3 regions of the Streptomyces sp. NPDC088706 genome follow, and region 1 is predicted to be linked to each of the others. Evidence: riboswitches for the same ligand, from Rfam matches in the RefSeq annotation. Region 1 holds a riboswitch; each other region holds the start of a gene.
The links. A riboswitch is a leader RNA that binds a small molecule or an ion and turns the genes downstream of it on or off. The one in region 1 is predicted to bind cobalamin.
Positions count from the first base shown of each region.

Region 2: linked by a shared signal. The riboswitch ahead of ACIQAK_RS00290 (cobalamin biosynthesis protein) and the one ahead of ACIQAK_RS02530 (prenyltransferase/squalene oxidase repeat-containing protein) in region 1 are both predicted to bind cobalamin.
Region 3: linked by a shared signal. The riboswitch ahead of metE (5-methyltetrahydropteroyltriglutamate--homocysteine S-methyltransferase) and the one ahead of ACIQAK_RS02530 (prenyltransferase/squalene oxidase repeat-containing protein) in region 1 are both predicted to bind cobalamin.

Region 1 is NZ_JBIVLW010000001.1:538,156-548,792, reverse strand. It holds gene ACIQAK_RS02540 (energy-coupling factor transporter transmembrane protein EcfT) at 1-586, opposite strand, end outside; gene ACIQAK_RS02535 (SCO2322 family protein) at 583-1,353, opposite strand; gene ACIQAK_RS02530 (prenyltransferase/squalene oxidase repeat-containing protein) at 1,350-2,615, opposite strand; cobalamin riboswitch at 2,773-2,908, opposite strand; partial or broken gene ACIQAK_RS02525 (MBL fold metallo-hydrolase) at 3,143-4,189, opposite strand; gene ACIQAK_RS02520 (aldehyde dehydrogenase) at 4,382-5,842, shown strand; gene ACIQAK_RS02515 (ferredoxin) at 5,842-6,075, shown strand; gene ACIQAK_RS02510 (hypothetical protein) at 6,173-6,601, opposite strand; gene ACIQAK_RS02505 (putative T7SS-secreted protein) at 6,607-10,637, opposite strand, start outside.
Region 2 is NZ_JBIVLW010000001.1:49,939-60,575, forward strand. It holds gene ACIQAK_RS00270 (alpha/beta fold hydrolase) at 1-696, opposite strand, end outside; gene ACIQAK_RS00275 (class II aldolase/adducin family protein) at 830-1,489, opposite strand; gene ACIQAK_RS00280 (inorganic phosphate transporter) at 1,766-3,022, shown strand; gene ACIQAK_RS00285 (hypothetical protein) at 3,035-3,265, shown strand; cobalamin riboswitch at 3,367-3,568, shown strand; gene ACIQAK_RS00290 (cobalamin biosynthesis protein) at 3,675-4,640, shown strand; gene ACIQAK_RS00295 (cobyric acid synthase) at 4,681-6,387, shown strand; gene ACIQAK_RS00300 (putative cobaltochelatase) at 6,384-8,417, shown strand; gene cobO (cob(I)yrinic acid a,c-diamide adenosyltransferase) at 8,417-9,016, shown strand; gene ACIQAK_RS00310 (cobyrinate a,c-diamide synthase) at 9,010-10,359, shown strand; gene ACIQAK_RS00315 (ZIP family metal transporter) at 10,406-10,637, opposite strand, start outside.
Region 3 is NZ_JBIVLW010000028.1:26,249-35,522, reverse strand. It holds gene ACIQAK_RS32345 (SidA/IucD/PvdA family monooxygenase) at 1-254, opposite strand, end outside; gene ACIQAK_RS32340 (aminotransferase class V-fold PLP-dependent enzyme) at 292-1,794, opposite strand; gene metE (5-methyltetrahydropteroyltriglutamate--homocysteine S-methyltransferase) at 2,119-4,443, opposite strand; cobalamin riboswitch at 4,603-4,818, opposite strand; gene ACIQAK_RS32330 (LuxR C-terminal-related transcriptional regulator) at 5,216-6,010, shown strand; gene ACIQAK_RS32325 (FAD-dependent monooxygenase) at 6,486-7,691, shown strand; gene ACIQAK_RS32320 (hypothetical protein) at 8,090-8,287, shown strand; gene cobF (precorrin-6A synthase (deacetylating)) at 8,472-9,274, opposite strand, start outside.

The DNA of each region.
Region 1 (10,637 bases):
CGGTACGCAGCCGCACCACGTCGGCCACCATGTTCGGGGCGAACGTCATCGCCACGACGACGGCGACCCCGGCCTCGTACAGCGCACCCGGCAGCGACTTCAGCAGCCGTGCCGGGTTGGCCAGCGAGTTCGCCGCGCCGACGCAGATCAGCAGGGCGGCCAGCTTCATCCCGTCGTACAGGGAGAAGACCAGCTGCTCCGCCGTGACCCGGCCACCGATCCGGACCCCCTGCGCCCAGTCGGGCAGGGGCACTTCGGGGAGCGTCAGCACGGTGTGCGAGCCCGGGATCTGCGAGCCGAGGAAGACGGAGAAGACCAGCCGCAGCGCCACGACGAAGAGCCCGAGCTTGATGAACGCCCCGTACGAACGGGCCCACGGCGCGTCCGTGCGCCGGGCCGCCACCACGTACCCGGCCACGCCGACCAGCAGGCCGAGCAGCAGCGGGTTGGTGGTCCGGGAGGCGGCGGTGGCCAGCCCCAGCGCCCACAGCCACCACGCCCCGGCGGGCAGCGCGTTGGAGCGGGCAGCCTCGGGCGCGCGCAGGGCACGCCGGAGCAGCCGGGCCGTCCCCGAGGCGGGCGTCATCGGCGCCGGCGGGCCTGGAACACGGCGGCGATGCCCAGCAGCAGGACGGCCCCGACGCCGACGAGGAGACCGGCGGAGGGACCGCTGCCGCTCCCGTCGTCCGGTGCGGGGGCCGAGGCGGACGGCTGCTCGCTGCCGCCCTTCCTGCCGCCGTCAGCGTCGCCGTCGCTGTTGCTGTCGGCGTCACCGTCGCCGTTACCATCAGCGTCGCGGTCACCATCAGCGTCGCCGTCGCCGGAGACCCGCTCGCCGCAGCCCGCCCGCGGATAGCCGGAGATCGCGCAGATCATCGCGCTGCTGTCGTACCGCAGCGGCTTGGCCACCGCGGCGAGCGCCTCGGCGCTGCTGGCGTCCGGCGCGACCTGCGCGCAGGCGGTGCGCGGGGCGGGCGGCTTCTCCCCGTCCGGGGCGTCCGCCGCCGTACCGGGGTCGATCACCAGGGCGACCCGCTTCGCCCCGTCCTTCGCCGGGGTACCCGCGCAGACCGCCCCGAAGTCGGGGGCGCGGCGCGGCTGGTCGGCGTCGGCGGAGTCCTCGCTGACGGAGAACCTGAAGCCCAGGACCGTACCGTCGTCGGGGCGCAGGAGGGAGGGGCCCTGGGTGGCGTACGTCCAGTTCTTGCCGCTGCCCTCCCAGAAGGACCAGTAGCGGTACCCGGCGGCCTCGGCGCCGCCCGCCCCGAGGAGGACCGCCGGGACGGCGAGCAGCGCGGCGAGCAGCGCGCCGACGGGCGACAGGAGTCGCTGCCGGGCTCCCGCACCCGTCACGGCTGCTGCTTCTTCCGGCGCATGCTGAGCAGGAAGCCGATGCCCGCGCCGAGCACGAGACCGATACCGATCAGCCACCCGAGGCCCAGCCCGCCGTCGTCGCTGCTGGTGCCGCTGGAGGGCTGCGGACCGGTCGGGGTCGGGGAGGGGAGCGCGGTCGCGGCGGGGGAGGGGCCGGTCGCGTTGAGCTGCTTGACGAGGTCGACCCCGCCGAAGCTGCGGGCATCCGCACCGGTCGCGTGCGCGGCGAGGATCAGCTGCGCGGTGGCGGCCGGGCCGCCCTGCTTCGCCCAGCCCGTGGCGTTCTTCCGCAGCCAGGCGACCGACGCCTCGGCCTTGTCCTTGTGCCCGGAGGCGGCGAGGGCGACGACCGCGTCCGCCGTGTTGCCGTAGTCGGGCTGCGGCTCGGTGTCCTCGGCGCCCGGCATCGGGGCCTGCTCCAGATACGGCGACTTCTTCAACGTGTCCGCGAGGAAGAAGGAGCCGTTCTGGGCGCTCTGCTCGGGGCTGAGGTCGTCACCCTTCGCGCAGGCGGGGTCCTTGACCGCGTTGGACGTACCGGACGCGATGCCCTTGCCCATCAGACCGAGCACCGAGGCCGCGGTGGCGTCCAGGTTGGCGGTCAGCTCACCCTTCTTGCCCGGCTGGTAGGCGAACGCGCCGCCGTCCTTGTCCCCGCAGGGGATGGCCAGCGCCTGGAGCGCGGTGTACGGGGTGCTGCCGTCGGCGGTGGTGACCTCGCTGACCGGGACGCCGGTCCGGGCCAGCGCGCCGATCACGATGGACGTGGAGTTCGCGTCGCTCGGGCCGCCGGGGTTGTAGCCCCAGCCGCCGTCCGCGTTCTGCACCGACTTCAGCCAGTCCGAGCCGTTGTTCGCGGCGTCGCGGTGCTGGTTGATCTCGACGAGGGCCTGCACGGCTACGGCGGTGGCGTTGGTGTCCATCACCGTCGACGCGTCACAGGGCTTGGCGGCGTCCCGGTACGAGGTGAACGCGCCGCTGCCGCACTGCTGCCCCACCAGCCAGTCCACGGCCTGCGTGGACGGCGTGACGTACTCGATCTTCTGCGCGAGGAAGGCCAGCGACTGCCGCCACACCCCGTCGTACGTGGGGTCCGTGGTCCCGTAGAGGCCGGGCGGCAGCTCGGCCGACGGGGACGGGCTCGGTGCGGCGACCGCGACGGGTGCGGCCGCGAAGGGTGCGGCCGCGCCCAGAAGAACGGCGGTGGTCGCAAGCGCGGCTGCGCTGCGGCGTACGGTCATGGCGGGCTGTGCCTCTCCTGCGGGGGCCGGCTTCCCCGGGCGCACGAGGGCACCGGGCTCCGGCCCCGTATACCTCGACGGTGCCGGCCACCGGGGTTCCGGTGACCCTGGCCACCGGGTTCCCGGTGGCCCTGGGGCCCGTGGTCACACTGCCCCTGGCCGCTCACGCTCCACGGACAGGACGTTCCGGCTGCCGTCGGGCGACGGTTCACGGCTGGGGTTCAGCGCCGGGTTCGCACCGGCTTCCCCCTGTACGGGCATGATGACGACCTGCCCACTCTACCGGGCCGTAAGGTCCCGCCCCGGGGCGGCGGACCGCTCGCGTCGTCGCCGGGTACCGGGCCGGGGAGGGCCTTCACACCGCGAGGCGGGGCGGGGCGGCCCAGGACGGCTCACCCCGTTCGCCATGCACGGCAGGGCCGGCCGGGCGGGAGGCTCACACCGCTGACGCCGTACGGGGCAGGGGGGCAGGACGCTCAGGGCGGCTCAGGGCGGCTTCACGGCGGCTCGGGGCGGCCCAGGGCGGCTCACACCGCGATGTACGTCACCGGGGCGCTGCCGGTCACCGCCTCCGCGCGCCCGAGCTTCACCAGCCGGCGCAGATGGGACTCGGCCTCCGACACGGCGATGGACCGCGAACCGTGCGGGATCTGCTCCCAGGGCCGGTTCCACGCCATCCGCTCGGCCAGCTGCCAGGGGGTCAGCGGCGTGGCGAGGAGGGCGAGCAGCCCGGTCAGCCGGTCCTCGTGGTGGTCCAACAGCTCCCGTACGTGCCCGCCCGCACCGGTGAAGGCGTGCTGGTGCGCGGGCAGCACCTCGGCCACCCCGAGCCGCCCGATCCGCTCCAGCGAGGCGAGGTAGTCCCCGAGGGGATCGGTGACGGCGGTGTCGTCGGGGTCCTCGTACAACCCGATGTGCGGGCTGATCCCGGGCAGCAGGTGGTCCCCGGGGAACAGCCGCCCGTGCCCGGGCAGGTTCGCCGGATGCCGCTCCTCCAGATGGAGGCAGACATGGCCCGGCGTGTGGCCCGGGGTCCAGACGGCACGCAGCCGTCGCCCGGCGAGGTCGAGCAGCTCGCCGGGCACGATCTCGCGGTCCGGCAGAGCGGCGCGCAGCCCGGGCAGGGTCCGCGGACGGCCGCTGCCGCGGGCGGCGAGCAGCGGGGCGAGGTGCTCGTCGGGCGCGCCGACGGCGGCGAGCTTGCGGGCGAGACAGTCGATTCAGGTGCCGGGTTCGGCGTCCCGGGTGCGCCGGACGATCGCGGTGTCCGCCTCGTGCATGGCGATCCAGGCCCCGGACGCCTCGCGGACCTGGCCGGAAAGCCCGTGGTGGTCGGGGTGGTGGTGGGTGATGACGACGCCGTGGACGTCGGTGACGGCGGTGCCGAGGGCGGTGAGCCCGGCCACGAGCGTGTCCCAGGAGGCCGGGTCGTCCCAGCCGGTGTCGATGAGGACCGGACCCCGGCCGGTGTCGAGAAGGTGCACCAGGGTGTGGCCGAGCGGGTTGTCCGGGATGGGGACCTTGATGCTGTGGACGCCTCCGCCGTGGTCGGTCACCTGCGTCACCTGCGTCATGGGCTTCCCCTCTCTGCTCGGCGGCGTGCGCTGAGCCCACTGTAACGAGAACCCGTTCCAGTGGTAGCCCCGGGTCTACCACTTTCTAGTCCCCCAGGTACGGTCCGCGCCGTGGACTCCTGGAACAGGAACTGGTATCAGTTCTGACGAGCAGTCAGCCAGATGTGGGCGGGTCAGCGGGAGGCGACAGCCATGACGGAGCTTGTGGAACACGGCCAGCTGTTCATCGGCGGGGAGTTCACCGATCCGCTCGGCACCGATGTCATCGAGGTGATCTCCCCGCACACCGAACAGGTCATCGGCCGCGTGCCGCACGCGTCCGAGGGTGATGTGGACCGGGCCGTCACCGCCGCCCGCCGCGCCTTCGACGAGGGCCCGTGGCCCCGGATGACGCTGGACGAGCGGATCGCGGTGGTGACCCGCATCAAGGACGCCTTCGCGGTACGCCACGAGGAGTTCGCGCGCCTGATCAGCGCCCAGAACGGCACTCCGTACAGCGCGAGCGTGATGGTGCAGGCGCTCGCCGCGATGATGGTCTGGGACTCGGCGATCACGGTGGCGCGCACGTTCCCGTACGAGGAGCGACGCGACGGGGTGCTGGGTCCCCTCCTGGTCCGCCGCGAACCGGTCGGGGTGGTGGCAGCGGTCGTCCCGTGGAACGTCCCCCAGTTCACGGCTGCGGCCAAACTGGCCCCCGCACTCCTGGCAGGCTGCACGGCGGTCCTGAAGGTTTCCCCGGAAACCCCCCTGGACGCCTACCTCCTGGCGGAGGTGGCGGCGGAGGCGGGCCTGCCGCCCGGGGTCCTCTCCATCCTCCCGGCCGACCGGGAGGTGAGCGAGTACCTGGTGGGCCACAAGGACGTCGACAAGGTCTCCTTCACCGGCTCGGTCGCGGCGGGCCGTCGCGTGATGGAGGTGGCCTCCCGCAACCTCACCCGCGTCACCCTCGAACTGGGCGGCAAGTCGGCGGCGGTGATCCTGCCGGACGCGGACCTGGAGGCGGCGGTCGCGGGCATCGTCCCGTTCGCCTGGATGATCAACGGCCAGGCGTGCGTGGCCCAGACGCGCATCCTGGCCCCGCGCTCCCGGTACGACGAGGTGGCGGAGGCGTTCGCGGCAGCGGCAGGCGCCTTGCGGGTGGGCGACCCCTTGGACCCGACCACCGAACTAGGCCCCCTGGTGGCGCAACGCCAACAGCAACGCTCCCTCGACTACATCAAGTTGGGCCAGGAGGAAGGCGCCAAGATCCTCACGGGCGGCAACATACCGCCCTCCCAGGAACGCGGCTGGTACGTCGAACCGACCCTCTTCGGCTCGGTCGACAACTCCATGCGCATCGCCCGCGAGGAGATCTTCGGCCCGGTGATCTGCCTGATCCCGTACGGCGACGAGGCCGAGGCCGTCCGCACCGCCGACGACTCCCCGTACGGCCTCAGCGGCAGCGTCTGGACGGCCGACACCGAACGCGGCATCGACATCGCCCGCCGCGTCCGCACCGGCACGTACAGCGTGAACACCTTCAGCCTGGACATGCTCGGCCCGTTCGGCGGCTACAAGAACTCCGGCCTGGGCCGCGAGTTCGGCCCCGAGGGCTACGGCGAGTTCTTCGAGCACAAGATGATCCACCTCCCCGCCGGCTACCGGGAGGCCTGATGGGCGACCGCTGGCACGTGGAGGTCGACCGCTCCGTCTGCATCGGCTCCGGCATGTGCGTGCACCACGCCCCGGACGCCTTCCACCTGGACACCGCCCGCCAGTCCCACCCGCGCACCGAGGACCACGACGCCGGGGAACAGGTCCTCGCAGCGGCGGAGGGCTGCCCGGTCGAGGCGATCATGCTGACGCTGGTGGGGTCGGGGGAGGTGGTGTTCCCGCCGGAGGAGTGACGGAGGAACGGACTTCTCAAGGTGTTCCGAATCGGCTGCCGTGCGCGGGCAGCCCCTCGCCTCGACGCCATCTGTGCTTACTCCATGAACCGGCCCGTCACGTACTGACGCTTGGCCCGGCACCTCCATCCACCCGGAACCCCAAAGCCTTTTCTGCGGCAGCGGAAACCGAGAGAAGGGTTTGGTGACTTGCAGGGGGCACAGAGAATCCGTTCTCAACGATAAAAGAAATGAAGTGAGGAGGCAGATCAATATTGTACGTTTCAACGTATGCCGACAGATCCGCGCGCCATACAAACCGCCCATCGGATACCAGTGACGAGCCGCCAGGCACCCTAAATGATCCTTCCATGACGTCCAGTGTTGTTTCCATGATGTCAAAAATCGGGTGACCGGACTCAAGGTACCCCTGCACCTCTGTCTTAGGGTATGCCGCCTGGTCCCTCGCTTTGCCCTGGATGGATTCGCGAAATATTTCCAAACTGCTTCCGGGTGCCATCTCCCGGAAAAATCCGATCATTTCCATTCGGTTCACCCTCTTGAAATGGGGAGGAATATCCTCCAGTATCCATCATTGTCGATCCGCGGCACTTGCCCCGTACCTAGGATAGGGCTAGTGCCAACCCTCTCGGTCGGCGCTCGCACAGTGGTCCCGAGCTCGTTGGCGATCTGTTGAGCAATCCCGGAACTATCTGCACCCGAATGGCACACCATGAGTCTCAGGGGGCCGCCACCATAGTTCGGATTATTTGTCACCGCATCGACAATCTGCCCTCCGTTTACGTTACCTCCCGGCATCTCCAAAAATCCGTCCCGACTGCCGTGTGCCACGACATCATGCTCGCCCTCGTTCAGTACGTTCTCAAAATTGCGCAGGCTTGACCCGTCGGAGCCGATCAGTGTCCCAGTTGGGCCGTGGGTCACCGGCTGGCCGGCCGGTATAGCATTGTCCCCCATGTAATCGATGGGGTCCGGGCAAGGCGATAGCCCCGTCGGGTCAGTCATCCTGTGAGGATTGCTGACGTATGTGGCGGGGTTTGGTGCCGGATTAATTCCCAGCGGGTCAGGGGATGCGTAGCGCCCTGATGCCGGGTCGTAGTAGCGATAATGGTTGTAGTGAAATCCCGTCTCGGGGTCGAAGTATTGCCCTGAGAAACGGATCGGCGTGTAGGCAACGCTATTTTTCGCCCAGGTCGTTGTTCCCCACAAGACGCTCCGCGAGCGCCAGGCAATATTCCCCGATTCGTCGACGAGCTCGCTCGGAGTGCCGACATGATCGGTGACGATGGAAAAGAAGCGCTGATCAATTACTTGCTGAGGTGTGTCCGCTGTGAATCGGCGTTCAACCTGCGTGAGAGGGTGGAGCCCCTGGTGGTCCCAAGATAGGACAATGCAGTCGGCGGCGGTGCGCTCCCGAGTGGTCTGCTCGGAGAGGGTAGCGCCGTCCCAGGAGAACGTGACGTCTTCTAGGATGGTGTGACCATCGTCGGCCATACGCTGCTTCGAGGTGCGGCGGCCGAGCGGATCGTAGTGGTAACGCCAATGTGTGCCGTCCGGAGTCGTGACAGCGGTGAGGCGGTTGTCGGTTCCCCACGTGTAGTGCCAGGTGGCGGGCCTGCGTGAAAGCCGACTTTTCTGACGCAGTGTTATGCGTCCCAGTGCGTCATGCTCGTAGCGGACCCTGCCTGCGCGCGTCATGTTCGTCCCGCAGTAGTCACGGGTGCCAGTGGCTTCTTGATCTGGATGAGAGGCTGCCCAGACGGCTTCCGCCTGGTTGCCCGCCGCGTCATACGCATATCGCTCCGACCAGTCCGCTGCGCGGACGGCGGTGACACGGCCCGCTGTGTCCACATCGAACGTCTTCTTGCCGGAGAGTTGGTCGGTAAGGCCGATGAGGTGGCCGTCTGCCTGATACGCGTAGTCACGGCGCTGGATACTGCGGTCCGCATCCGTGACCTGTTGTGTGGTGAGGCGCCCCACGATGTCGAACTGTGAGGCGATGGTGAGGTGGTCCCCCAGGTGACGGGCCACTTCTCTTCCCGCCGCGTCCCTCTCGAAGGTGAGCGTCCGGCCGGACGTGGTGAGGGAGGAGCGGCGGCCTGCGGCGTCGTAGGTCCATGTGCTCGTCGCCCCGCTGGGCGTGGTGCGGCCGGTGCGCCGGCCGAGCGCGTCATAGGTGTACGACACGGTCCGACCGTTGACGGTCTCCGACTTGAGGCGGCCGTACCGGTCACGGAGCCACGTGATGGTCGCGTCAGCGTTGACCGCTTCGGCGAGTTGGTCGGTCAGGTCGTACGCGAAGGCGGTGACGGAGCCTGCCGCGTCCTTGCGGACGATGGGGTCGAGGTCGTCCCGTTCGTAACGGGTGGTCTGGCCCAAGGCATCCGTGCGGGCGGTGAGCCTGCCGGCCGGGTCGCGTTCGTAGGTGAGCGTTCGATCGTCGAAGTCCGTCTCGGATATGAGGTGACCGGCGGGATCGTAGGCATAGTTCCAGCTCAGGCCCTGGGGGTTGAGGACCTGGGTGAGGCGGAGTTCATGGTCGTGGGCGAACTCGTAGCGCACGCCGTCAGGACCGGTACGGGCCGTCATGACGTCGAAGTGGGTGTACTCGAAACGGGATACCGATCCCATGGCATCGGTGTGAGTGAGGCAGTTGCCTTCGCCGTCGTACGTCCAGGACTGGGTGGAACCATGGGCGTCCGTGCGCTGGGCGAGCTTGCCCTCCGGAGTCCACACGAGCCGGGTGACCGCACCGAGCGCGTCGGTCTGGGTGATAGGGCGGCCGAAGGGGTCCAGCTCGATGCGCGTGGTCGCACCGAGGGGGTCGGTGATCTCGATGGGCAGCCCGGCCGCATTGCACCGTATGCGGGTTGTATTGCCCAACGCGTCCGTGACGGAAGTCGGATGCCCGGACGTGTTGTATGTCGTGCGAGTGACCGCGCCTGACGGGTCGATGGCCGAGATCCGGTTGCCGCGCTTGTCGTACTCCTGGCGGATCACCGTCCGGTCAGGGTTGGTGAAGCGGACCGGGAGGCGGAGATCGTTGTACTCGGCTGTCATCTCACGGCCGTCCGCGCGGACCGCGGTGGTCAGCTGCCCGGAGGTGTCGTAGGTCCAGCAGGTGGTTCGGCCGAGAGGGTCGGTGCGGGACAGGAGCCGGTTGTAGCGGTCACGTTCGAAGCGGGTGGTCGCTCCGAGCGGGTCGGTCTCCGCGATGATCTGGTGCGCTTCGTTGATCAGGTAGCGGTGGACGGCTCCGGCGGGCGTCGTCGCGGTCGTGACGCGATGGCCCGTGGCCGGGTCGGCTTCGCCGTATTCCAGGTTCAGCGCCATGTGGCCTGCTGAGCCGCCTTCGGCGACGCACCGGTTCTGGTCGTCGTAGGCGTACTCGTAGCTGCTTTTGTTGGTGTCGGTCCAGGAAGTGATCCTGCCGTGCTCGTCGTAGGTGAACCGCAGGGGAAGGCCGGACGAGTTGATGATGCCGGTCAGGTGGCCGTCGGTGTAGCCGTAGCGGAGAACCTGTTGATCGGTTCCGCCCTCGGCTCCGCCCACCAGGTGCAAAGCGGTGATCCTCCCGCCGTTCGCAGTCAGCTTGAGGTGGTAACCGCCGTGGTGCACGATCGATGTCGGAGCCCCGGAAGCGTCGTATTCGAAGGTGATCCAGTTGCCGTTGCGGTCGTCCAGCTGGGCGAGCAACGCCTCGGTGCCGTCGTCGTGCGTCGTGAAGTGTCGGACGTGGCCCGAGTCGGGATCGGTGATCGTGTAATCGCCGCTGGTGTCCATGTCGAGTGGCCAGCGGGGACCGTGGCTGGGCAGGACCGGAACGCCGGGCGCCGGGTGGGGATAGGACAGCAGCAAGCCGTCCTCGGAGAGGAAGACGATCCCCTCGGAGTCGATCTCCAGGCGCTGGTCCGCAGTGGACGACCAGGACGGGCCGAACCAGCGCCCTGCCCGGTAGTCGGAGGCGACACGGCGGCGGAACACGAGCGGGAGCGTGCCGGGCAGCACGATGTCCGTCTGCGGCAGATACATGGCGCCGGTTGCCATGTCCACCGGGTCGGACGGGTCGTCCTCCGGCGCCCGTTCCGTACGGGAAGGATTGGCCGGGTCGTTGACCCCTTCCCGCGCAGGCCCCGGGGGCTTCGGCGGCCCCTCATGCACCGCCCCCTTCCGCAGCCCCGCCCGCAGGCCGCCCCTCAGCGTTCCGGCGCCCTTCGTGCCGGCCGCCTCCGGGAGCAGGCGGCCGATGAATTCCCCCGGGTCGCTCTTCGCCGCGTCCCACGCGTTCTCAAGGGCCCGGTCAGGGTTGGCCACGGTTCTGGTCAGGCCGGAGAGCGTCATGTTGACGCCCTTGTACATCTCCGCCGGGTGGGTCAGGTTGTACGGGTCGATCGGATTCGTCTGGCGGAGGAAGCCCACCAGGCCGCCCGTGCCCTTCAGGATGCCCCCGCCGAGATGGGCGATCTCGACCCCCTGGGAAAGGCCGTGGTCGTAGAGCTCGTCCTTGAACCGGTCCCGGCCCGTCGGCTCCCTCGGCGCGTGCGCCATCGCCGCCGTGACCG
Region 2 (10,637 bases), 490 kb from region 1:
GTACAGGATCACGTTCCGGGCGCCGTAGCGCACGGCGTAGCGGATGGCGGCGTCCAGGTCGCGCCACTCGGAGGCGCCGAGGTGGCCGAGGCCGTCGGCGGGGCGGGGGGCTCCGGCGTCGCCCCGGTAGGCGATGTCCAGCACGGGGATCCGCCGGCCGGCCAGGAAGTCCATCACGTTCATGGGGTGTTCCCGGGTGGTGCCCAGGCCGTGGGCGGTGATGGCCCAGGTGTCGCGCTCGCCGGGCACCCACCAGGCGGGCAGTCCGCCGAGCTCGCCGGGGATCTCGACCTCGCGGTACTCCAGGCCGAGGGCGCTGCCGGGGTCGCCGCGGTACAGCTCGGGGGTGAGGCGGACCTTCATGCCGGGTTCGAGCAGGCCGCGGGTGACCCGCTCCAGTCGGCGGACGACGGTGTCGGCGGTGGATTCGGCCCCCTCGACGACGGGGCCGACCACGGCGTGCACGCCGGGGCCCTCGATCCCGTACGTACCGGGGCGGAGCGCGGTGAGGGAGCGGGTCAGGGTGATCCGCTCGATCGCCGTGGCGTGCACGGTGAGTCTGCGGTCGGTGGGGAGGGGACGTCCTGGCGCCGCCTTGAGGGCGGCGTCGCTGGCGTACCGGCCGGCCGCGACCGCTGCCGCACCGGCGCCGAGGAAGGTGGTGACGGCCGTTGCCGTCGCAGTTGCCGGGCGCACCGCTCCAGTGTGGTGGGGCGGGCGGCGCGGTGCCAGTGGGCGGGGCCGTCCGGTGCGGCCGGGCCGGCGGGCGGTGCCGGTGGGCGGGGCCGTCCGGTGCGGCCGGGCCGGCGGGGGCCCGGACCCGGGTCCCTCACTCCGGCTGCCCGTACCCCTGGAGCGCGTCGGCCACCTCGGCCAGCTGGGCTTCGGTGAGCAGGGCCGGGCTGCGCCCCGGCAGGGCGCTCGCGGTGAGCCAGAGCCGGCAGAGCCACTCCAGCTGGGCGGTGCGCTCGTACGCCTGGTCGAGGGTGGAGCCGTAGGTGACGGTGCCGTGGTTGGCGAGCAGGCAGCCGGTGCGGTCGCGGAGGGCGGTGAGCATGGCGTCGGCCAGTTCGGGGGTGCCGTAGCGGGCGTAGGGGGCGGTGCGGACGGGGCCGCCGAGGATCGCGGCCGCGTAGTGCACGAGGGGCACCTCGGTGACGAGGGTGGAGACGGCGGTGGCGTGCACCGCGTGGGTGTGGACCACGGCGGCGGCGCCGGTCTCCCGGTAGACCGCGAGGTGGAGGGGGAGTTCGCTGGTCGGCCCGAGGTCCCCGAGGACCTGCCGCCCCGCCAGGTCGACCCCGACCGCGTCCCGCGGTCCGAGCCGGTCGTAGGGCACCCCGCTGGGGGTCACCAGGACCAGGTCTCCGACGCGGGCCGACACATTGCCGGAGGTGCCGACGACCAGCCCGTCGGCGGCGCTGCGGCGGGCGGCGCCGACCACCTGCCGCCAGGCCCGGGCGACGGATTCCGGCTGCTGCTCGCTCATGGGGCGAGCGTAGGGCCGGAGGCACGGAACCGGAACGCCATCACCCGAGTGACGGGGATCTCTTCCGGCCCGGGACCGCCGGTCAAGAACTTCACCGATGAGGGGCAAAGACCAGACCAGCCGGTGCCCCACCGGTCTCCCACAGCCCCTGCCGCACACAAGCGGAACCACCACCTGCCGGTTGGGGTCACCACAGCGCCCCGCTCAGTTCATCTTCCGTTCACTCAGGTTGCCTACGGTCCATGTGCCACTGACGTCGAACGATTGCCTGGGTAAATGGAACACATCACGCTGCTGCTTGCGATTGTGGTCGTAACAGCTCTCGTGTTCGATTTCACGAACGGTTTCCACGACACCGCCAACGCGATGGCCACCACCATCTCGACCGGCGCACTGAAGCCCAAGACAGCGGTGGCCATGTCCGCCGTTCTCAACCTCATCGGCGCGTTCCTGTCGGTGGAGGTCGCCAAGACGATCTCCGGCGGGATCGTCAACGAGAACGGCCTCAGAACCGAGGTCATCTTCGCGGCGCTCGTCGGCGCCATCCTGTGGAATCTGCTGACCTGGCTGGTCGGCCTGCCCTCCAGCTCCTCCCACGCCCTGTTCGGCGGTCTGATCGGCGCCGCCGTCATGTCGGCCGGCTGGTCCTCGATCAACGGGGGCACCGTCGTCACCAAGGTGCTGCTCCCCGCGATCGCCGCCCCGCTGGTCGCCGGTCTCGCCGCGATGCTGGCCACGAAGCTGACGTACCGGATCAACCGGAACGTCACCGACGAGAACCAGCTCAAGTCGACGGCCAAGGGCTACCGGGCCGGACAGATCGCCTCGGCCGGTCTCGTCTCGCTCGCCCACGGCACCAACGACGCCCAGAAGACGATGGGCATCATCACCCTGGCCCTGGTCACCGGCGGCGTCCTGGCCCCCGGCTCCAACCCGCCGATGTGGGTCATCGTCTCCGCCGGTGTGGCCATCGCGCTCGGCACCTACCTCGGTGGCTGGCGCATCATCCGCACCATGGGCAAGGGCCTCACCGACCTGAAGCCGCCGCAGGGCTTCGCCGCCCAGACCAGCGCGGCGACCGTCATCCTGGCCTCCTCGCACCTCGGCTTCTCGCTCTCCACCACCCAGTCCTGCTCGGGTGCCGTGATGGGCGCGGGCCTCGGCCGCAAGGGCGGGGTGGTCCGCTGGTCCACCGCCACCCGGATGTTCGTCGCCTGGGGCCTGACGCTCCCGGCCGCGGGTCTGGTCGGCGCGGGTGCCGAGTTCCTCACCAAGCAGGGCCCGTGGGGCATCACCGTCACCGCGATCCTGCTGGTCGGTGGCTCCTTCGCCATCTGGCTGGCCTCGCGCCGCCAGCCGGTCGACCACACCAACGTCAACGACACGGACAGCGACGAGCCCCAGGGCATCGTCACCACGGCCATCGCCGCGGTCCAGCCGCCGCCCATCGGCTCCCACCCCGACCTCATGACCACCATCCCGGCTCCGGCCGCAGCGCCGGACGACACGGCGCGGCCCTCGGCCACGGTGTAAGGACAGATCCGTATGAAAATCGACTGGGCAGCTCTCGCCTCCGTCTTCGGTGTCAGTCTCGTGGTCACCGTCGCACTGGTCGGCGTCTTCACCCTGGGCATCGTCGCCCTCTCCAAGCTGTCGGCCCCGGCCGCCGGCGGCGCCGTCGGCGGTTCGGCCGTGCTGGCGCGCACCAGCGCGTACGCCTGCTTCGCGGCCTGCGTGGCGGCGGTCGCGTACGGGATCTATCTGATCGTCGCCTGACGCGCCCCAGCGCACTCCCCCGGGCCGGACACACCACCGTGTGTCCGGCCCGATGTGCGTCTGCGCACACCGGCCCCCCGCAGGTCAACAGCAAGTTGACGGTTGTTCTCGCAGCGTGGTGGACTGCCGGAGCCATTCACGGCGACAGAAGAGGAAGCCGGTGCGAATCCGGCGCGGTCCCGCCACTGTCACCGGGGAGCACTCCCCCACACCGGATGTCACGGCCCTCACCACACGGGCTGGAAGGCCGGGGGAACTGCGGATCCGGAAGCCAGGAGACTCTCGTCGCCGGTCACGTCGAACCAGGGCGCGGACCCTGAGTTAAGGACTTAACGCCATGCCTGGCCGCCGAGCGCCGCATCCGTTGCCCCCGCACACCGGAACCTCCCGATCCACGACGGCCTGACCCGTGCGTGTCGATCGCGTCTTCGCGTACGGCGCCACCGCCGGGCTGATCGCCGACGCGGCTCTCGGCGACCCTCGGCGGGGTCACCCCGTCGCCGGTTTCGGCCGGGCCGCCGCGCGGGTGGAGTCGCTGCTGTGGCGTGACGACCGGGCCCGGGGCGCGCTGCACACCCTGCTCTGCGCCGGAGGCGCCGTGGGGGCCGCCGCGCTGGCCGCCCGCGCCGTACGGGGCCGCCCCGGGCTCGCCGTCGCGCTGACCGCCGCCACCACCTGGTCGGTCGTCGGGGGTACGTCGCTGGGCCGGGAGGCCCGCGCCATCGGGGGCGCGCTGGCCGCCGGGGACCTGGAGGTGGCCCGGGAGCGGCTGCCGCACCTGTGCGGGCGCGATCCGCACTGCCTGGACGGGCCGCAGATCGCCCGTGCCGTCGTGGAGTCGGTCGCCGAGAACACCTCGGACGCCGTCGTCGGCGCGCTGGTGTGGGGGGCGATCGGCGGCGTGCCGGGACTCGTCGGGTTCCGGGCCGTGAACACGCTCGACGCGATGGTCGGTCACAGGTCGCCCCGCTACCGCCGCTACGGCTGGGCCTCGGCGCGCCTGGACGATCTCGCGGGGTGGCCCGGTGCCCGGCTGACGGCCGCGCTGGCCGTGGTGGGCGGCGGGCGGCCCCGGGAGGCCGTACGCGCCTGGAAGGCGGACTCGGGGCGCCATCCGAGCCCGAACGCGGGACCGGTGGAGGCCGCGTTCGCGGGAGCGCTCGGCGTACGGCTCGGCGGGACGCTGGCGTACGCGGGGCGCGTCGAGCACCGGCCGGTGCTGAACGGGCGGTCCGGGCGCGAGGTGCGGAGCGCGGACATCGAACGCGCGGTGCGGCTGTCGCGCCGGGTGGGTGCGCTGGCCCTCGGCGTGTGCGTGGTGGGCCGGACGGTCGCGGGCCACCTGGTCGCGGGACGGAGGCGGGGACGGTCATGAACGGTCCGGCACGGAACGCCGAACGGGACGGGGAGCGGGCATGAGCGGTGGGCTGCTGGTCGCGGGAACGACCTCGGACGCGGGCAAGAGCGTCGTCACGGCGGGCATCTGCCGCTGGCTGGTGCGCCGGGGCGTGAAGGTCGCGCCGTTCAAGGCGCAGAACATGTCCCTCAACTCCTTCGTGACCCGTGAGGGCGCGGAGATCGGGCGCGCCCAGGCGATGCAGGCGCAGGCGGCCCGGGTGGAGCCGACCGCGCTGATGAACCCGGTGCTGCTCAAGCCCGGCAGCGACCGCTCCAGCCAGGTCGTCCTGATGGGGAAGCCGGTCGGCGAGATGAGCGCCCGGGGCTACCACGGGGGCCGGCAGGAGGCGCTGCTCGGGACGGTCGTGGAGTGCCTGAAGCAGCTGCGGTCGACCTATGACGCGGTGATCTGTGAAGGGGCCGGGTCGCCGGCCGAGATCAACCTCCGCCGGACCGACATCGTGAACATGGGGATCGCGCGGGCGGCCCGCTTCCCCGTGCTGGTGGTCGGGGACATCGACCGGGGCGGGGTCTTCGCCTCGTTCTTCGGGACCACGGCGCTGCTGAGCGCGGAGGACCAGTCGCTGGTCGCGGGCTACCTGGTGAACAAGTTCCGGGGTGACGTCTCGCTGCTGGAGCCGGGGCTGGACATGCTGTACGGGCTGACCGGGCGGCGGACGTACGGGGTGCTGCCGTACGCCCATGGGCTCGGCATCGACGAGGAGGACGGCCTGCGGGTCTCCCTGCGGGGTGCGGTGCGGGAGTCGGTCGTGGCGCCCCCGCACGGCGAGGACGTGCTGCGGGTCGCGGTCTGCGCGGTGCCGCTGATGTCGAACTTCACGGACGTGGACGCGCTGGCCGCCGAACCGGGCGTCGTCGTGCGGTTCGTGGACCGGGCCGACGAGCTGGCCGACGCGGACCTGGTCATCGTGCCCGGAACGCGCGGCACGGTGAAGGCGCTGGCCTGGCTGCGGGAGCGGGGGCTGGCGGACGCGCTGGTGCGGCGGGCGGCGGAGGGCCGGCCGGTGCTGGGGATCTGCGGCGGGTTCCAGGTGCTCGGTGAGCGGATCGAGGACGAGGTGGAGTCGCGGGCGGGGGTGGTGGACGGGCTGGGGCTCCTTCCCGTACGCATCCGGTTCGACCGGGCCAAGACGCTGGCGCGGCCGGTGGGTTCGGCGCTCGGGGAGCCGGTCGAGGGGTACGAGATCCACCACGGGGTGGCCGATGTGCGGGGCGGGGAGCCGTTCCTGGACGGATGCCGGGTGGGGGCGGTGTGGGGGACGCACTGGCACGGGTCGCTGGAGAGCGACGGGTTCCGGCGGCGGTTCCTGGAGGAGGTGGCCCAGGCCGCCGGGCGGCGGTTCGTTCCCGCGCCGGACACCCGGTTCGGGGTGCTGCGGGAGGAGCAGCTCGACCGGCTGGGGGATCTGGTGGAGGAGCATGCGGATACGGAGGCGTTGTGGCGGTTGATCGAGGGGGGCGCGCCGGTGGGGTTGCCGTTCGTGCCGCCGGGGGCGCCGCCGCTGGGGGCGGGCGCGTCGTCGGAGAGCCGGGGCGCTGCCCCGGACCCCGCTCCTCAAGCGCCGGAGGGGCTTGATTTTGCTCGCCCGGAGACGCAGAGGGAAGCGGGCGAGTCCCAGGGGCTTGAGTTTGCCGGGTCCGCCGGGTCAAGGCCCGCCGGGCTTGACATTGATGATGTTGACGTCAACGAGGAGGCCACGTGAGTACGCCCTATCCCTTCACCGCGATCGTCGGCCAGGACGACCTGCGGCTCGGGCTGTTGCTGAACGCCGTCAGTCCCGCCGTCGGTGGTCTGCTCGTGCGGGGCGAGAAGGGGACCGCCAAGTCCACCGCCGTCCGGGCGCTGGCCGCCCTCATGCCCGAGGTCTCCGTCGTGCCGGGGTGCCGGTTCTCCTGTGATCCCCTCTCCCCCGATCCGGCGTGTCCCGACGGGCCGCACACGGAGGCCGCCGGTGTGTCGCGCCCGGCGCGGACCGTGGAGCTGCCGGTCGGGGCGTCCGAGGACCGGCTCGTGGGGGCGCTGGACATCGAGCGGGCGCTCTCGGAGGGCGTGAAGGCGTTCGAGCCGGGGCTGCTGGCCGACGCGCACCGGGGGATCCTGTACGTCGACGAGGTCAACCTGCTCCACGACCACCTGGTGGACCTGCTGCTGGACGCGGCCGCCATGGGGGCCTCGTACGTCGAGCGCGAGGGCGTCTCCGTACGGCATGCGGCACGGTTCCTGCTGGTCGGGACGATGAACCCGGAGGAGGGCGAGCTGCGGCCGCAGTTGCTGGACCGGTTCGGACTGACCGTCGAGGTGGCCGCCTCCCGGGACACCGACGAGCGGGTGGAGGTCGTGCGGCGCCGGCTCGCGTACGACGACGATCCGGCGGGGTTCGCCGCGCGCTGGGCGCAGGAGGAGACGGCGCTGCGGGAGCGGATCGCCGGCGCGCGTGCCCTGCTGCCCCGCGTCCTCCTCGGTGACGGCGTGTTGCGGCAGATCGCCGCGACCTGCGCCGCGTTCGAGGTCGACGGGATGCGGGCCGACATCGTGATGGCGCGTACCGCGACCGCCCTCGCCGCCTGGGCCGGGCGCGAGGAGGTGACCGCCGACGACGTACGGCAGGCCGCTCTGCTGGCGCTGCCGCACCGGCGGCGCCGCAACCCGTTCGACGCGCCGGGCCTGGACGAGGACAAGCTCGATCAGACCCTGGACCAGGCGGCCGGGGATCAGGGGCGGGGCGGCGACGACGATCCCGATCCCGATGGGGGCGGGAACGACGACGGTGGTGGCGGTGGCGTGCCGCCCCAGGCCGATGGCGACCGCCCGCCGCCTCCGGCCTCGGACGGCGGCGACACGCCGGCGCAGGCCCCCGCGGGCTCTCCCGAAGCGCCCGGCCGGTCCGCCGGGGCCGAGCAGCGGCCGGTGGCCTCCGCCGAGCCGTTCCGTACGAAGATGCTCAGCGTGCCGGGGCTCGGTGAGGGGGCTGCGGGGCGGCGCTCCCGGGCCCGTACCGAGCACGGCCGTACCACCGGCGCGCGCCGCCCCGAGGGGTCGCTGACCAAGCTGCACCTGGCCGCGACCGTGCAGGCCGCCGCCCCGCACCAGCGGGCGCGCGGGCGCTCCGGGCGCGGGCTCGTGGTGCGCCGGGACGATCTGCGGCAGGCGACCCGCGAGGGGCGGGAGGGCAACCTCGTGCTGTTCGTCGTGGACGCCTCCGGGTCGATGGCGGCCCGGCAGCGGATGAGCGCGGTCAAGGGCGCCGTGCTGTCGCTGCTGCTGGACGCCTACCAGCGGCGGGACAAGGTCGGCCTGGTCACCTTCCGGGGCAAGGACGCCGAGGTGGCGCTGCCGCCGACCTCGTCCGTGGACGCGGCCGCCTCCCGTCTGGAGTCGCTGCCGACCGGGGGGCGTACGCCGCTCGCCGCCGGGCTGCTCAAGGCCCATGACGTCCTGCGCGTCGAGCGGCTGCGCGATCCTTCGCGCCGGCCCCTGCTCGTCGTCGTCACGGACGGCCGGGCGACCGGCGGTCCGGAACCGGTGGCGCTCGCGGGGCGGGCGGCGCGGCTGCACCGGGCCGAAGGGACGGCCTCGGTCGTCGTGGACTGCGAGTCGGGGTACGTACGCCTCGGTCTCGCCGGGGAACTCGCCCGGGAACTGGGAGGCACCGCCGTCACGCTCGACGAGCTGCGGGCCGACTCGATCGCCGGGCTCGTCAAGGACGTCACCGCCGCCGGGAGGGCCGCCTGATGCCGCAGGGACAGCCGATATCGGTGCCGGACGACGGGCTCACCACCCGTCAGCGGCGCAACCGCCCGCTCCTGTTCGTCCACACGGGCATCGGGAAGGGCAAGTCGACCGCCGCCTTCGGGCTCGCGCTGCGGGCCTGGAACCAGGGCTGGCCGATCGGGGTGTTCCAGTTCGTGAAGTCGGCGAAGTGGAAGGTCGGCGAGGAGAACGCGCTGAAGGTGCTGGGCGCGAGCGGCGAGGGCGGCTCCGTCGACTGGCACAAGATGGGCGAGGGCTGGTCCTGGGTGCAGCGGGACGGCCAGCTCGACAACGAGGACAAGGCCCGCGAGGGCTGGGAGCAGGTCAAGCGCGACCTGGCGGCCGAGACGTACAAGCTGTACGTGCTGGACGAGTTCGCCTACCCGCTGCACTGGGGCTGGATCGACACCGACGAGGTCGTGGAGGTGATGCGGAACCGGCCCGGCACCCAGCACGTGGTGATCACCGGCCGCAACGCGCCGGACGCGCTGATCGAGGCCGCCGACCTGGTGACCGACATGTCGAAGGTCAAGCACCCGATGGACGCGGGGCAGAAGGGCCAGAGGGGCATCGAGTGGTGAGTGTGCCCCGCCTGGTCATCGCCGCTCCGGCCTCCGGCAGCGGCAAGACCACCGTTGCCACCGGCCTGATGGCCGCCTTCGCCGCGCGCGGGCTCGCCGTCTCGCCGCACAAGGTGGGCCCGGACTACATCGATCCGGGGTACCACTCGCTGGCGACGGGACGCCCCGGCCGCAACCTCGACGCGTACATGTGCGGGACGGAGCTGATCGCCCCGCTCCTCGCGCACGGGTCGGCGGGGTGCGACCTCGCCGTGGTCGAGGGTGTGATGGGGCTGTACGACGGTGCCTCGGGGCAGGGGGAGCTGGCGTCCACCGCGCAGGTGGCGAAGCTGCTCAGGGCGCCCGTGGTGCTGGTGGTCGACGCCTCCTCGCAGTCCCGTTCGGTGGCCGCCCTGGTGCACGGGTTCGCCTCCTGGGACCCGGAGGTGCGGATCGGCGGGGTGATCCTGAACAAGGTGGCCTCCGACCGGCACGAGGCGCTGCTGCGGGACGCGTTGGACGAGTCCGGCCTGCCGGTGCTGGGCGTGCTGCGCCGGGCGCCTCAGGTCGCCACGCCCTCGCGCCACCTGGGTCTGGTGCCGGTGGCCGAGCGGCAGGGCGATGCGGTGGACGCCGTACGGGCCATGGGTGAGCGGGTGCGGGCCGGGTGCGACCTGGACGCGCTGATGGCGCTGGCCCGGAGTGCGCCCGCGCTGCCGGACGAGCCGTGGGAGCCGGCGTACGCCTCCGCGCGGGGGCACCGCCCCGTCGTCGCCGTGGCCGGCGGGGCGGCGTTCACCTTCGCGTACGCGGAGCACGCCGAGCTGCTGACGGCGGCCGGTGCGGAGGTCGTGGTCTTCGACCCGCTGCGGGACGAGAAGCTGCCGTCCGGTACGGCGGGGCTCGTCATCGGCGGCGGGTTCCCGGAGGTGTACGCCCCCGAGCTGTCGGCCAACGAGCCGTTGCGGCGGGCGGTGACGGAACTGGCCCTGAGCGGCGCCCCGGTGGCGGCCGAGTGCGCGGGGCTGCTGTATCTGGCCCGGGAGCTGGACGGGAAGCCGATGTGCGGGGTGCTGGACGCCGAGGCCCGGATGTCGGAGCGGCTCACGCTCGGCTACCGGCAGGCGGTGGCGGTCTCGGACAGCGCGCTCGCGGTCGCGGGGACCCGGATGCGCGGCCATGAGTTCCACCGGACGGTGCTGGAGCCGGCGGCGGGACCGGTGCCCGCCTGGGGGATGCACCAGCCGGAGCGGCGGGTGGAGGGGTACGTCCAGCGGGGCGTGCACGCCAGCTATCTGCACACCCACTGGGCGGCCTCCCCCGAGGTGGCGCACCGCTTCGTGGAGCACTGCCGGGCGCGGTGAACGGCCCGCGCGTTCGTCGTGGCGGCGTGTGCGGGCGTACGCGGGCTCACTCGGCGATGCCCACGACCAGCCAGATGAAGCCCGCGCCCCCGATGGTGCAGAGAAGAGTGGAACGGGCGGGATGGGTGTGGTGTGCCTCGGGAAGGATCTCCGCGGCGGCCAGGTAGAGCAGTGCTCCGCCGAAGAATCCGAGATAGCCGCCGAGCAGTTCCTCCGGAAGGGTGAACAGCAGTGTCGTCGCGGCGCCCACGACCGGCGCCACGGCAGCCGCGAACAGC
Region 3 (9,274 bases), on a different contig from region 1:
CGGGTCTTGAGGTAATTGAGGTAGCACCAAGGGCTGGTGGGCTCGACCAGGCTCACCAGATCCGCCAGAAAGGGGACTTGGAGGGTGGCGCCCTCGATGAGCAGCCCGGGGTGCCAGTGGAAGGCGGCGCGCTGTTCGTGGAAGGCGCTGCGCAGGCCGGGCACGCCGTCGGCGAGTGCGGCGAGCGAGAGGTTGAAGGGCCCTGCGCCCACCCCCAGCAGATCGAGGGGCGGGGTTCGCGGTCCGGATGTCATCGGGTTCCTCCAACGGTGTTCGTGCGCATCGGCAACGTCATGGCGACAGCCTTTCCGCCGCCGGGGCGCCGGTATCGCCGCCATCGCCTCCGCCGCCCCCTTCGGCCGCCGCCCGCTGTGCCGCCGCCGTCACGAGGTCCAGCAGCGGCAGGAGGCCGGCCGTCGCGGCGGCCGGGTGCAGCAGCGTGGCCTTGAGCCAGAGCCGGCGCCGCCCGTCGCCGTCCTCGGCCACCGCTCGCCCGAGGACGGCCCGTCCGTCCATCAGCAGCGTGCGGCGGACCTCGGCGACGACGGCGTCCCCGGCCTCCGGTTCCAGCGCGTCGGCCACCACCGGCCGGAACAGCACGGTGCTGATCCCGATCTCACCGGGCCGGCGGCGCAGTGCGGGCCGCGCGTCGAGGGCGCGGGCGAACTCCTCCGCCGTAGTTACGCAGTGCTCCACCAGTTCGCTCAGTCCACGGCGTCCCAGCGCCCGGAAGGTGACCGCGATCTTCAGGGCGTCGGGGCGCCGGGTGGTGCGGATCGAGCGGCCGAGCAGGTCGGGGAGCCCGGCCTCGGTGTCGTCGTCGGCGTTGAGGTAGTCGGTGCGCAGGGACAGCGGTGCGAGCAGGCCGGTGTCCGCGACGGCCAGCACCCCGGCGGCGACCGGCTGCCAGCCGAGCTTGTGCAGGTCGAACGTCACGGAGACGGCGCGATCGAGTCCCGCCAGCCGGGGCGCCAGGCGCTCGCTGAACAACAGGGGCCCGCCGTACGCCGCGTCGACGTGGAGTTCGGCGTCGTACCGTTCCGCGATCCGGGCGATCTCGGGGAGCGGGTCGATGCGCCCCTCGTCGGTGGTCCCGGCGGTGGCGACGACCAGGACCGGGCCGCCGTCGAGGCCGGCCAGGGTGCGGTCGAGGGCGGCGGGGTCGATGCGGCCGTCGTGGCAGGCGACGACGGTGGGGGCGGGGAGGCCGAGCATCCAGGCGGCGCGGTGCACGCTGTGGTGGGCGTTGGCCCCGGTCACCACACGCAGAGGGCCGGGCGCCGCCCGTTCCCGGGCGAGCAGCAGGGCGACCAGGTTGGACTCGGTGCCGCCGCTGGTGATGAGGGCGTCCGGTGCGGGGGCGTCCGGGTGGACGAGCCGGGCCAGGGCGGCCGTGGTCAGCTCCTCGATCACCCCGGCGGCCGGCGCCTGGTCCCAGGAGTCCATGGACGGGTTGAGGGCCGCCCCCGCCAGCTCCGCCGCGACCGCCACGGCGAGCGGCGGGCAGTGCAGATGGGCGACGCACGCGGGGTCGGCCGGGTCGGCGGCTCCCTCGGCGACCGCACGCACCAGGTCCGCGAGCGCGGCCTCGGCGCCGATGCCCTCCTCGGGCAGCACCGGTGCGCAGAGGGCGCCGGTCCGCCGGGCCACCGCGTCCGGTCCTCCGGCGGGCAGCGGTCCGCCCCGGGCCCGGGCGGCGGTCTCCAGGGTGTCCAGGACGACTTCGGTCAGGGCGCGCAGGCGGCCCGGTCCGTGCGCACCGCCCGCGAGGAGATCCCCCGTACCGGCGCTCACCCCGCACGCTCCAGGGGAAGTTCGGCGGACAGCAGGCCCGGGGAGCGCGGCATGGCGGAGCCCTTCGGTCGGGGTGCGCGGCAGGTCATGGCAACACCCGTGCGCGGGGCGACACCGGTCATGGAAAGATCCACCACCGGGATTCGCTGGTTAGGCTAACCTAACTCCGGCTGTGCGGGGGAACGCCCTCCACCTGCCCGGACCGATCGGTGAGCGCCCGAACTGCCGTCCCGTCGAACGCAGTCGGAGCCGAGCCGTCACGGGTACGGCGACGGGGAGCCCCGGGTGCGGGAGCGGTGGCGGCCGCTCCCGCACCGGGTGGGATCATGCCGCTTCGGTGGGCAGCTCCGCGCGGATCTGCCGTGCGGCGGCGACCAGGTTCTCCAGGGAGGTCCGGGTCTCGGGCCACCCCCGGGTCTTCAGGCCGCAGTCGGGGTTCACCCACAGGCGTGCCGCCGGGATGGCCTCAAGTCCCTTGCGCAGCAAGGCCACTGTTTCCTCGGTGCTCGGGATGCGCGGGGAGTGGATGTCATAGACACCGGGCCCGGCCTCGCGGGGGTAGCCGTGGGCGGCCAGTTCGCGGGCGACCTGCATGTGGGAGCGGGCGGCCTCCAGGCTGATGACGTCGGCGTCGAGGTCGTCGATGGCCTGGACGATGTCGCCGAACTCCGCGTAGCACATGTGGGTGTGGATCTGGGTGTCCGGCCGCACCCCCGTGGTGGCGAGCCGGAAGGACTCCGTCGCCCACTCCAGATACGCGGCGTGCTCCTCGGCCCGCAGCGGCAGCGTCTCACGCAGTGCGGGCTCGTCGACCTGGATCACCGAAGTACCGTTCGCCTCCAAGTCGTTCACCTCGTCGCGCAGGGCGAGCGCCACCTGGCGCGCGGTCTCGCCGAGCGGCTGGTCGTCGCGGACGAAGGACCAGGCGAGCATGGTGACCGGGCCGGTGAGCATGCCCTTGACGGGGCGCTCGGTCAGCGACTGCGCGTACGCCGTCCAGCGCACCGTCATCGGCTCGGGCCGCGAGATGTCACCGGCCAGGACCGGCGGCCGGACGTAGCGGGTGCCGTAGGACTGGACCCAGCCGTGCTGGGTGGCGAGGTAGCCGGTGAGCTGCTCGGCGAAGTACTGCACCATGTCGTTGCGTTCGGGCTCACCATGGACCAGGACGTCGAGTCCGGCCTCCTCCTGGAAGGACAGGACCTCGCGGATCTCGTCCTTGATGCGCTCCTCGTACCCGGCCTCGTCGATCCGTCCGGCCCGCAGGTCCGCACGCGCGGTGCGCAGTTCGGTGGTCTGCGGGAACGAGCCGATCGTGGTGGTCGGCAGCAGCGGCAGCCCGAGGTGGGCGCGCTGGGCGGCGGCGCGTCCGGCGTACGGCTGGGAGCGGCGGCCGTCGGCGTCGGTGATCGCCGCCGTACGGGCCCGGACGGCCGGGTCGCGGGTGATGACGGCGTCGGCGCGGGAGGCCAGGTCGGCCCGGTTGGCGGCCAGTTCGGCGGTGATCGCGTCGGTGCCGGCGGACAGGCCGCGCGCCAGGACGACGATCTCCTCGGTCTTCTGCCGGGCGAAGGCGAGCCAGCGCGCGATCTGCGGGTCGATGTCCTGCTCGGCCCGGGCGTCCAGCGGGACGTGCAACAGGGAGGACGAGGCGGAGACGTCGACGTGGTCGGCGAGGCCGAGGAGCGTGCCGAGGGTGGCGAGGGACTTCTCGTAGTCGTTGATCCAGACGTTGCGGCCGTTGACGACGCCCGCGACCAGCCGCTTGCCGGGCAGTCCGCCCGCAGCCGCGAGGTCGGCGAGGTTGCCCGCGCCGGACTCGGTGAAGTCCAGCGCCAGACCTTCGACCGGCGACTTGGCGAGCACCGGCAGTGCCTCGCCGAGCCGCCCGAAGTAGGAGGCGACCAGCAGCTTGGAGCGGTCGGTGAGGCCGCCGAGCTCGCGGTAGGCGCGGGCGGCGGCGTTCAGCTCGGCCGGGGTACGGTCCTGGACGAGGGCGGGCTCGTCCAGCTGTACCCAGGCGGCGCCCGCGGCCCGGAGGTCGGCGAGGACCTCGGCGTACACCGGCAGCAGCCGGTCCAGCAGGGTCAGCGGCTCGAAGCCGGCGGCCACTCCGGGGGCCGCCTTGGCGAGCAGGAGGTAGGTGACGGGACCGACGAGGACCGGGCGCGGGGCGTGGCCCTGCGCGAGGGCTTCCGCGAGTTCGGCGACCTGCTTGGTGGAGTCGGCGGTGAACTGCGTGTCCGGGCCCAGCTCGGGCACCAGGTAGTGGTAGTTGGTGTCGAACCACTTGGTCATCTCCAGCGGCGCGACGTCCTGCGTACCCCGGGCCATGGCGAAGTAGCTGTCGAGAGCGTCGGTACGGACCGCCTCGCGGTGCCGTTCGGGGACAGCACCGACCATGACACTGGTGTCCAGGACGTGGTCGTAGTACGAGAAATCACCGGTCGGCACCTCGTGGACTTGGGCCTCGGCGAGCTGCTGCCAGGTTCCCCGGCGCAGGTCGGCGGCGGTCCGGCGGAGGGTGTCCGCGTCGACGCGGCCCTTCCAGTAGCCCTCGACGGCCTTCTTCAGTTCACGGTTGCGCCCCTGGCGGGGGTAGCCGTACACGGTGGCCCGTGCTGCCGCGGCTGCGGGCTTCGCTGTCACGTGACTCTCCTTCGCGAGCGTGTCTCCAGCTGATCCCGGGTCGGGACGCGGACGCGAAGGGGTGACACATCGGGCGCAGACGCGACACGTCGACCGTGTCCGTCCACCCGAAGGTACGCCGACCCGCCCACGAGGTCACCGGGAACTCCGCACGCGAACGGTCGCGTGCGGGCAACGGGCAGGTCTTCGGACTCGCGGGCACGCCTGCCGGGGTAGACACCTACTGGCCGTCGCTTCCCAGACCCGGCCGGGCCCAGTGCGTATGACGGCGGTCGTTCCCACTCACCGCTGCGGGGCAGTCCCGGATTCCCACCGGGTTCCCTCTTACGACACCCCGCCTGGCGGACAGGGCGAACCAGCTGCCCGGTCAGCCTAGGGGGGCGACCGCCGGGCGCACACCGTTGTTCACCCTTCGGACGGTGATGTGAGACGCGGGAGGGACGCCGGCCCGGTCGCCCGCGTCCTGCCCCGTGAAGCAGGTACGCGAGCGGACCGCCGGCTCCTGCTCGCCGTGCTCGACCCCGTTGAGCACGGTGAAGCAGTGCGTCGCACCCGGTGGTGCTCGACGGCCGTCGCGGTGGGCGCGACGACGCCGGGACAGCCGGCGGCGACGGGCGCACCGGCGCGTACCGCGGCACCGCGACGGCGACACGACGCCGTGGACCGATGGTGGCGCGGACCGGGCTGCCCGGCCATGGGGAGAAATACGTATGGACAGCACCGGGTTACCGTGGACAGGCACTGTCCACGGGCGCTTTCGGGAGAAGCTGTCATGCGGGATCGGCACGCACGGATGCTGGATCTGGCCGTCGGGGTGATGGACACCCAGGACCCCGACCACATCTGGCCGTTGCTCACCGAGGAACTGCTCACGGCGCTCGACGGAGCACTGGTCGTGTCCAAGGAGGAGCCCTGGACGCGTGAGCGGGGCACGGTCGCCCTCTGGACGCCCCGGCCCGGGCAGCAGGAGCGCCGTCCCGGCGAAGTGGTCCAGCGCCATATCCGCGAGGGGTACCCCTTCGCCGGCCGGTACGGGTCCGGCGACGACTGGGCGCCGCAGAGCGCCGCCCGTATCACGGGGGCACGGGTCTGGCAGCACAGCGCGGCGGCCGACGCCCTGCGCCGGGCGTTCGGCACACGGCACATGCTCGGCATCCCGTTCCCGGGGCCGGGCCCGTACGTCAGCGGGTTCCTGGTGCACCGGTCGGGCCGGGACTTCTCTCCGCACGACCTGCGCTACGCCGCACGGGTGCAGCCGTTGCTCAGGGCGGCGGCGGCCCACCGCTCCCTCCTGGCCGCCCTGCGGGATGGTTCGGGCACGGACCGCCGGCGGCGGGCCAACCGGTCCCTGACGGTGCCGCTGACCGCTTGTGAGCTGAACGTCCTGCACCTGCTCGCCACCGGCCTGTCCGCCGACTCCCTGGCCCGGCGCCTGGGCATCTCGCCGCGTACCGTGCACAAGCACCTGCACGCCGTCTACCGGAAACTGGGTGCGGCGGACCGGCTCAGCGCCGTGCTGCGGGCTCAGGAGGCGGGTCTGCTGGCCGTTACGGGCTGCGGACCCTGACCGGTCCACCTCGGGTCGGTGCCGGGGTCCGGCGCTGCCGGTAGGCGTTTCGTGGCGTGATCGGCATCGCCCTGGGTAGCCGGAGGCGTATGTTCAAGCATCGGCGGCTGAGGGTGACGTACGTACTGCTGACCGCCTGGGCCGTGATGACAGGCTTGGAGCGAGTGCACGGAGGGATGCCCTGGGCGGCGGCTGTGACCAACACGCTGCCGTGGGCGTTCGTACTGGCGGGGACCTGGTGGTTCGTCGAGATGGCGCAGGGGCGATCGGCACGGACAGACGCTCTTCGGGCGGAACGTGGTCCTGCACCCCGTACGCCGGTGGGGCCCCCTGCGGGACGCGCTCCGGGAGCGGTCGAGGACGCGCAGGAGGCCACGGGCGCTCAGGGCCGCTGACCCCCGCGCCGGTCCGAGGGCGGGGAGATCCCGGCGTCTCATGGCGTCTGTCGCAACCATCGGATCAAGGAGAGACACCTGTGGAGAACGGCCCGAAACGTGTGCTCATCAGCGGCGCCAGCATTGCCGGTCCCGCCCTGGCGTACTGGCTCGCCCGTTACGGCTGGCAGCCGGTCGTCGTGGAGCGCGCGGGAGCGGTGCGGACCGCCGGGCAGAACATCGACGTGCGGGGCGCGGGACGCGAAGTCACCCGCATGATGGGGATCGAGAGCGCCATCGCCGCGGCCGACACCGGCGAGCTGGGCACGTGCTTCGTCGGAGCGGACGGCAGGACACGCGCCCAGTTCCCCGCCGGGACCGCGGACAGCGACGGCTGGACCGCGCAACTGGAGATCCTGCGCGGCGATCTCGCCCGCCTCCTGGTCGAACACACCCGAGAGGACGCGGAATACCGCTTCGGCGATTCCATCGCAGGGCTGCGCGACGACGGCGACCGCGTAGAGGTGACCTTCGCCGGCGGCGGCCGAGAGGACTTCGACCTCGTCATCGCCGCCGACGGCATGCGTTCGTCGACCCGGCCGCTCATCGTGGGCGACGCCGCGAAGATCACCTCCAAGGGGCTCTACACGGCCTACTTCACCATCCCCCGCGAGACCGAGGACACGGACTGGTGGCGCTGGTACTCGGCCCCCGGTGGGCGAGCCGTGAACCTGCGCCCCGACCGCCACGGCACGATCCGCGCGACGCTGTCCTTCCTCAGCCCTCCCCGCGGCTACGAGGACCTCGACGACGCGTCCCAGCGAGACCTGCTGGCCCATGTGTTCGCCGACGCCGGATGGCTCGCTCCCCGCGTCGTCGAGGAGCTGCGCCGGACCCGCGACTTCTACTTCGAGCATGTCGGCCAGGTCCACTCCGCCACGTGGTCGCGGGGACGCGCGGCCCTGCTCGGTGACGCGGCGTACTGCGCTTCGCCCATCAGCGGCATGGGGACCAGCCTTGCCCTCACCGGCGCCTACGTGCTCGCCGGAGAGCTCGCCGCACACGTCCACCACCGTGACGCGTTCGCCGGGTACGAGCGGATCATGCGCCCCTACGTGGCCAAGGCGCAGGCCCTCCCTCCGGGAGCACCACGACTGGCCAACCCCCGTACCCGGGCCGGCATCGCCGCACTGCACGGCGCCCTCCGGCTGGCGACCACCGGTCCCGTACGACAGATGACCGGCAAGCTGTTCACACCTCCCGCGGATGCGATCGAACTCCCCGACTACGCGCACCTGCGCGTCTGACCACGTGCGGCGCGCGGCCGTCGGGGCGACGGCGGGAACTGCCATCGACCCGAACGGGTGACAGAGGACGCGGAGCGCCCCCCGGACCAATCCGGACCGGCCCCCGGTGCCGAATGGTCAGCACAGGGGCGCGGAGCGGGCGCTCCTGCATCACTGCCCGGGACCGGATCGGCATCCTGGCAAGATCCGGCCCCGGGCAGGCGGCGCTCATCCCCTCACCGCACCCTGTTCCGCCGTTCTTCGCCCCTTCGCTGACTTCCGGTCAATTCGTGCGGGCATGGTGACCCAGATGTAACCGAATGGCGTAGGCGAGCCGGAACCACCGAGCGTCACAGGCCGTTCTTCTTGCCAATACCCGGCCGCCGACCGGCGGCGGCGACGAGTGAGGGAAGCGCGATATGAAGAAGACAGTCGGGTGGGCCCAGGACGGCGACGACTGGACGATCACCGTGAACGGCACCTTGTACCGAGCGGTCGAGCGGCCCGCGGACGGGCGCGTGCACGACTATCTGGTGCGGGGGAACGACCTGACCGCCGAGTGCCCGAGCCTCGGCCACGGGCTCGGCGTGATCCGGGCGCACGAGTCCCGCAGCTGATCTCCGGTCGGGAGCGACGACGAGGTGCGGCTGCCGGACGTCGGCCGCAGAGGAGAGAATCGCGGCATGGCAGACGCACCCCCGCAGATCACCGCACTCGTCGTCGACGCCGCCGACCCCGAGGGCAACGAGTTCTGCGTCATCCCCGAGGGTCCGTGGGCCTCGACGACCAGGGACGCGCGCACTACCTCGACTGACCGGAGCCGCCCTGGGCGTCCGGGGCGTCGGTGCCCTCCGGCCGGTGGCGCAGCAGATACGTGTCCATGATCCAGCCGTGCCGTTCGCGGGCCTCGGCACGCACCCGGCTGATCCGCCCGGCGACCTCGTCGAGCGGTCCGGAGACCAGGATCTCGTCCGGGGTGCCGATGTAGGCGCCCCAGTAGATCCACAGCCCTCTGCCCGTCAGATGGGTGAAGCTCTCATGACCGTCGAGCATCACCACGATGTCGCCGTCGTCGTCCGGGAACCCCTCGGCGAGCCGTCGGCCGGGGGTGATGTGGATGGGGCGGCCGACCTGGTTCAGGGAGGTGCGGTGACGGGCGGCGAGCGCGGAGACGCTGCTGATCCCGGGGACCACCTCATGGTCGAACTCCACCGTGCCGCGGGCCCGGATGTCCTCCAGGATCGCCAGGGTGCTGTCGTACAGGGACGGGTCGCCCCACACCAGGAAGGCCCCGCACTCCCCCGGCGCCAGCTCCTCGATGATCAGGCGCTCGCAGATGTCGGCGCGGCGGTGCCGCCAGTCGTGCACCGCCGACGTGTAGCGCCCCCGGTCGTCCTGGGTGCGGTCCCGCCAGGGGTCCTCGGCCTCCACGACCCGGTAGGGGCCGGTGAGGTGCTCCGCCAGGATGTCCCGCCGCAGCCGGGTCAGGGACTCCTTCTCCCGGCCCTTGCCGAGGACGAAGAAGACCTGTGCCCCGCGCATCGCCTTCACCGCGGCGAGGGTCAGGTGGTCGGGGTCGCCGGCTCCCATGCCGATGACGAGGA